Regions from separate parts of the Buttiauxella ferragutiae genome, predicted to be linked through region 1. Evidence: predicted binding sites of a transcription regulator. Region 1 holds the regulator's gene; the other holds the start of a gene.
The links. The regulator PhoB, encoded in region 1, activates phosphate uptake and scavenging genes when phosphate is short. The targets are predictions, from matches to a motif close to CTGTCATAAAACTGNCNNAT.

Region 1 (3,428 bases):
AAATCAGTGGATTTGTTTATACATTAGAAAATTGTATGGTTTTTTGTGTGGTTAAAATATCACCAATTAAGCTTTTTTGATTTACATGTGGGCAAAAAAAACACAGGCCAGCAAGCTGACCTGTGGAAAGTTATTTTGACACTATTCAGCGATAAACGGGTTTTGCAGGGTAGATAAGCGATATCGTCATCCACCATTTGCGCCAGTTGTTACAGAGAGAAGTGTCGGATGACGCTTCGCTTATCCGATCTACGAAAAACTTGTCATCAGTGTCATAACTTACGCGGCTTACAGCACTTTATCGTTAACGATTAAACGCTCAGGCAACACAAAGGAAAACGTGGAACCTTTCCCTGGCTGGCTTTCGATATTCAGACGCGCATCGTGATGGCTTAACGCATGTTTCACTATTGCCAGGCCTAACCCACTACCACCTGTTTGCCTTGAACGCGCTTTATCCACTCGATAGAACCGCTCGGTCAGGCGTGGGATATGTTCCGCAGAAATACCAGGACCAGTATCTGCCACGCTAAAGCCCACACCACCCGCGACCCGTTTCCAGCTCACGGTAATTTGCGTCCCTTCCGGCGTATGGTTTACCGCGTTGTACACCAGGTTTGAAATCGCGCTACGTAGCTGTTCTTCATTACCGAAGACTTTGAGTGAGGGATCAATATCGAACTTTAGCGTCTGCCTTTGCTGACTCAGGGTTTGCGCTTCTCGCTCCACCACACGCAGCATCAGTGGCACATCAATCTTTTCATTGAGCACCATTGCCGGTGCCGCTTCAATTTTAGATAGCGTCAAAAGCTGTTTCACCAGACCTTCCATCCGCGAAGTTTGCTCGCGCATGGTGCCCAGAGCCTTGTCGCGCAGAGGCCCTTCAAGCGCCTGATCCTGCATCATCTCCAGATAACCTTGCAGTACCGTCAACGGAGTACGCAGTTCATGGCTAACGTTGGCAAAAAAGTTACGTCGCGCCCCTTCCAGTTGGTGCATCTGCGTGACATCACGTGCCACCATCAGCCACTGCTCGTCGCTGTATGGCATCACACGGAATTCCAGATGACGGCCATTGTTAAGCACCAGCGTCAACGGCCGGGCGAAATCTTTTTGCGTCAAATAGCGGGTAAATTCAGGGTAACGCAGCAAGTTAAGGATGTTCTGCCCGTTATCGTCCGGCCAGCGTAACCCCAGCAACTGTTGGGCCAGCCCGTTACACCAAAAAATGGTCCCTTCTTCGGTAGTCAGCACTACCGCATCGGGCAGTGATTCCGCGCCGCTGCGAAAGCGTTTGATTAAATTGCCTAATTCTTTACGGCGTTTTTTATTACGCAGCTGCATTTGATGAAGACCGTATAACAACGGATCCCAGCTCCCGCGACCAGGGGGCGGTGTCATACTGCGATCAACCCACAACCACCACGACAAACGAAGCAAATTCCAGAAATGCCAAACCAGCAGTCCTGTGACCGCCAGTAATAAAAACCAGGGTAAATAGCCAAAAATAAGGCCCAAGATGACAGCAGGTAAGCAACAGAGCAGCAGCTCCATCACCAACCTTTTCCATGACAGCCGTTCCAGCACGCGTCACTCTCCTGATAAGGAACTAAAAGCGGGTTGAGAACCGATAACCCGTACCGCGTACTGTTTGTACCATTCGATCATGCCCGCTATGCTCGAGCGCTTTACGCAACCGCCTGATATGTACGTCCACTGTTCTGTCTTCGACATACACATTGGTGCCCCATACATGGTTAAGCAACTGTTCACGGCTATATACCCGTTCCGGATGCGTCATAAAGAAGTGTAATAACTTAAATTCAGTTGGGCCCATGTCCAGCGGGTTTTCACCGGTCATCACGCGATGCGATGAAGGGTCAAGGCTCAGCCCGTGCATCTCAATAACCTCTTCCACCGCCATCGGAGAGATTCGGCGCATCACAGCTTTAATGCGCGCCACCAGCTCCTTCGGTGAAAACGGCTTGGTAATATAGTCATCGGCACCAACTTCCAGGCCACGCACGCGATCTTCTTCTTCACCTCGTGCTGTCAGCATCATTACCGGGATTTCCCGCGTCAATGCTTCACGCTTCAGGTGCTTGATAAACTGAATACCCGAGCCGCCTGGCAACATCCAGTCCAGTAAAATCAGGTCCGGGAAGGGTTCGATAAGCAGATTCACTGCACTGTCATAATCTTCCGCTTCTACAGGCTGAAAACCGTTTTGCTCAAGCACAAAGCTCACCATTTCACGGATTGGAGCTTCATCTTCTACGACTAAAATACGCTTCGCCATGATTCGCCCTGCTCAAGGAATAATTATAGTTGTTTCAATGCGGCGCCATTATGCGTCAGATTTATGACAGATTTATGAAAAACATGACTGTTTAGTGACTCATCAATTTGATTTATGACACAGAGACCTATGCCGTTTTCCGCCTCGCCCCCTTATAATCGAGGCCTCGCTTTTAAGCCACCGGACAGGTTATGCGCATAATTCACACATCAGACTGGCACCTTGGTCAAAATTTTTATACCAAAAGCCGCGGGCCGGAGCATCAGGCTTTTCTTGAATGGCTGCTGAAAGCTGCCGTTGAACATGATGTGGATGCAATAATCGTCGCGGGCGATATTTTTGATACTGGCTCGCCACCAAGCTATGCGCGAGAACTGTATAACCGCTTTGTGGTGCAACTCCAGTCTACCGGCTGCTCACTGGTGGTGCTCGCCGGTAACCATGACTCAGTTGCCACATTGAACGAGTCCCGTGAACTGATGGCGTGTCTTAACACTTATGTCGTCGCCAGCGCACGCCACGATACCAGCCAGCAGGCAATTGTGCTGAATACGAAAGATGGCGCGCCTGGCGCTATTCTCTGCCCCATTCCCTTTCTGCGGCCACGCGATATTCAAAACAGTCTGGCGGGTTTATCCGGCCATGAAAAGCAGCGTTCATTAATGGAAGCGATCGGTGAACATTATCAGCAGTGTTTTAGCGCCGCTTGCGTTCTGCGCGCTGACGCGCAGTTGCCAATTATCGCCACCGGGCATTTAACCACCGTCGGCGTGACGAAAAGTGACGCCGTGCGTGACATCTATATTGGCACACTCGACGCTTTCCCGGCGCAGCATTTCCCGGATGCCGATTACATTGCCCTGGGCCATATTCACCGTGCGCAATTAATTGGTGGCACCGAACATATCCGCTACAGCGGCTCACCAATACCGTTAAGTTTTGACGAAACCGGTAAGACCAAAAGTGTTTATCTGGTTGAATTTTCAGAAGGTAAACTTCATGAAGTCACCCCACTTACGGTACCAGTTAGCCAGCCGCTGGCGGTGATCAAAGGTTCGCTGAACGAAATTGAACAGCAGCTTGAACAATGGCGCGATGCACCGACAGAACCCAAAGTGTGGCTGGATAT
Region 2 (3,428 bases), 1.1 Mb from region 1:
GTTTCCAGATGGCATGAATGATGCCGCTGCTATTCGTGCATTTGTCGAGAAAAATAACAATAACCCGCAACGCGATATTCGCGGTATACAATTTTACAGTAATGTACCGCTAAGTTATTGGGATAATATACCACTGCTGGATAGCGTGTTTAATTCGCCAGAATATAAAAACATCCCTGTGGTATTAGCGGGAGCAGATGCTCATACCGGTTGGGCTAACCAGGCGATGCTAATTAAATCGGGTATTACCGCCGAAACGCTTGAGAAGGCAGATGCCAATATAAAATCTGGAACGATATTAACGCCAGACGGTAAAATAACCGGCTTCATGACGGAAGGCGCATGGGACCATGTAATGGGTTCTATTCCACCTATGGATGACGCCAAACTTTCCCGCGCTGTTATAGCGGGAGCGGATGTAATGAACAGTTTTGGGTTAACGGCCTGGATGGAGCCACTGAGCAATACTCGCCCGCTGTCACCGATGTTTAATGCAAGCCCTGGGCGCAATGATTTAGGCGTGCTTCCGGCTTATACCGCTCTGGCAAAAGCCGGTAAATTAACCGGCCATATGACCGGACTGGCATTGGTCAATATCAACGCTTCTCCTGCCACCATTGATGATATTGCTGCGATCAGAGAACAATTCTCGCAGACGCCTGATGTCAAACTGATGGGCATTAAAATCTTCCAGGATGGCGTAATCGAATACCCTTCTCAAACGGCGAAGCTGAGCCAGCCTTATCTTAATCGACCAGGGTACAGCGGTAACGATACGCTCGACAAGGCGAAGTATTGCCAGCTGATTGCTAAGGCTGATGCCGAAAACATGATTGTGCATTTCCATGCCATCGGTGACCGTGCGGTTCAGGAATCACTGGATGCCGTTGCCTGTACCCGCAAAGCGAACGGTAACAGCAATATTTTGCACAGCATTACCCACCTTGAAGTGGTCAGCCCGGAAAGTCTTCCACGCTTCCAGCAACTTAACGTGGCGGCATCAATGCAACTGTTGTGGGCTGGTATAGATAGTGATGGTGCGACAACTACCATGCTGGAAGGAAAAGTTCCGGCACCATTATTAACACATCTCTATCCGGCTGGGGACTTATACCGCCATCACGCCTTAATTGCGGGAGCCAGCGACTGGCCGGTCTCCAGCCCTAATCCGTTACTGGCAATTTACACTGCAGTGACGCGTAAAGGGGAACTGGGTGAGCTTCCTCCAGATAGTGAAAAGATCGACCGGGCAGCGATGTTGCAGGCCTATACCATCAATGCGGCGAAAGTGATTGGTCGTGATAAAGAGATTGGCTCCATTGCTGTAGGCAAGAGTGCGGACTTCGTGCTGTTTGATCGCAATCTGGAGAAAGCCAGCATTGAAAGCCTCAGGGATGCAAAAGTTCTGTGGACGATGTTCGAAGGCCAACAGGTGTATCGCGGCAACTAGGTTGGGTTGATTGTCACAGCCGTTACAAGAGCTGCCATTTGGCGGCTCTTTTTTCGCTGTCATGGCAGAAGCTCTGTTCACGGCTTTTATGACAAACTGTCATCTTCAACTACAATTCTATCTGTCACACAAAAATAATCTTCGACAAAGTGATTGTTGTTATTGATATCAATTGATTGATTTTAAATGGTTTTATTTGTTGGTGTTCTGGTTGCAGGATGCTGTCATAAAACTGTCATATTTCGTACATTTAACTGTCACTAAACTGTCCTATTTTCTATCCTGCATTCACTAAACAACGATTTACGTTCACCTCTGCAGGAGACATTATGAAAGTTATGCGTACCACTGTCGCAACTGTTGTCGCCGCGACCTTATCCCTGACTGCTTTTGGCGCAAACGCCGCTGCAAGCCTGACTGGTGCCGGTGCAACCTTCCCTGCGCCGGTGTATGCCAAATGGGCAGATACCTACAATAAATCAACTGGTAACAAAGTAAATTACCAGGGTATCGGCTCCTCCGGTGGCGTTAAACAAATCATTGCTAACACTGTTGATTTCGGTGCGTCTGATGCCCCACTGGCTGACGACAAACTGCAACAAGAAGGGCTGTTCCAGTTCCCGACTGTTATCGGCGGTGTTGTTCTGGCAGTCAACCTGCCGGGCGTGAAATCCGGTGAGCTGGTGCTCGACGGTGCAACACTGGGTGACATCTACCTGGGCAAAATCAAAAAATGGGATGATGCAGCTATCGCTAAACTCAACCCAGGCATGAAACTGCCATCACAAAACATCGCTGTTGTGCGTCGCGCTGACGGTTCCGGTACTTCTTTCGTCTTCACCAGCTACCTGGCGAAAGTGAACGAAGAGTGGAAAACTAAAGTGGGTGCAGGCTCAACGGTAAACTGGCCGACAGGTTTGGGCGGCAAAGGTAATGACGGCATCGCAGCCTTCGTACAGCGTCTGCCTGGTTCAATCGGTTATGTTGAATATGCTTACGCTAAGCAGAACAACCTGGCTTATACCAAACTGGTTTCCGCTGATGGCAAGCCGGTAGCCCCTTCTGAAGAAAACTTTGCTAACGCGGCTAAAGGCGCGGACTGGAGCAAAACCTTCGCTCAGGATCTGACTAACCAGAAAGGTGAGGCTGCGTGGCCAATCACGTCCACGACCTTCATCCTGGTTCACAAAGAGCAGAAGAACCCAGAGCAAGGTGCTGAAGTGCTGAAGTTCTTCGACTGGGCTTATAAAGAGGGTGCAAAACAGGCTAACGAGCTGGATTATGCTTCCCTGCCAGATTCCGTGGTTGAGCAGGTTCGTGCTGCATGGAAGACCAACGTAAAAGACAGCTCCGGTAAAGCGCTGTACTAATTTTTTAAAGCTCGGGTGATAAAACCCGGTGTATAGAGTAACTTACGCCGGGTCAACCCAACACTACAAAGAGTAAGCTATGGCGGTAAGTAAGCCGACGTTCAAGTCCCCTGGCAAACAAGGTGATGTCATTTTCAGCGCGCTGGTAAAACTGGCTGCGCTGATTGTGCTATTTCTTCTTGGCGGCATCATCATCTCCCTAATTATCTCCTCCTGGCCGAGCATTCAGAAGTTTGGTTTCTCGTTCCTGTGGACGAAAGAGTGGGATGCTCCTAACGATATTTACGGTGCACTGGTGCCGATTTACGGCACGCTGGTAACCTCGTTTATCGCGCTGTTAATTGCTGTGCCAGTCAGTTTTGGTATCGCATTGTTCCTGACAGAACTGGCACCGAACTGGTTGCGTCGCCCGTTGGGTATCGCCATCGAACTGCTGGCGGCAATTCCAAGTATTGTGTACGGCATGTGGGGCTTGTTCATCTTTGCTCCGCTGTTTGCGAAGTACTTCCAGGAACCTGTCGGCAACGTGCTTTCTTCTGTGCCGATTGTTGGCGAGCTGTTCTCCGGCCCGGCGTTCGGTATTGGTATTCTTGCCGCAGGCGTCATTC

Region 2: pstS (phosphate ABC transporter substrate-binding protein PstS) is a predicted target of PhoB. The motif match lies at 1,672-1,691, and genes of this name have one in related genera.

What each region holds. Positions count from the first base shown of each region.
Region 1 is NZ_CP093332.1:4,173,336-4,176,763, forward strand. It holds gene phoR (phosphate regulon sensor histidine kinase PhoR) at 289-1,587, opposite strand; gene phoB (phosphate response regulator transcription factor PhoB) at 1,610-2,299, opposite strand; gene sbcD (exonuclease subunit SbcD) at 2,491-3,428, shown strand, end outside.
Region 2 is NZ_CP093332.1:14,499-17,926, forward strand. It holds gene MNO13_RS00075 (amidohydrolase) at 1-1,450, shown strand, start outside; gene pstS (phosphate ABC transporter substrate-binding protein PstS) at 1,780-2,820, shown strand; gene pstC (phosphate ABC transporter permease PstC) at 2,900-3,428, shown strand, end outside.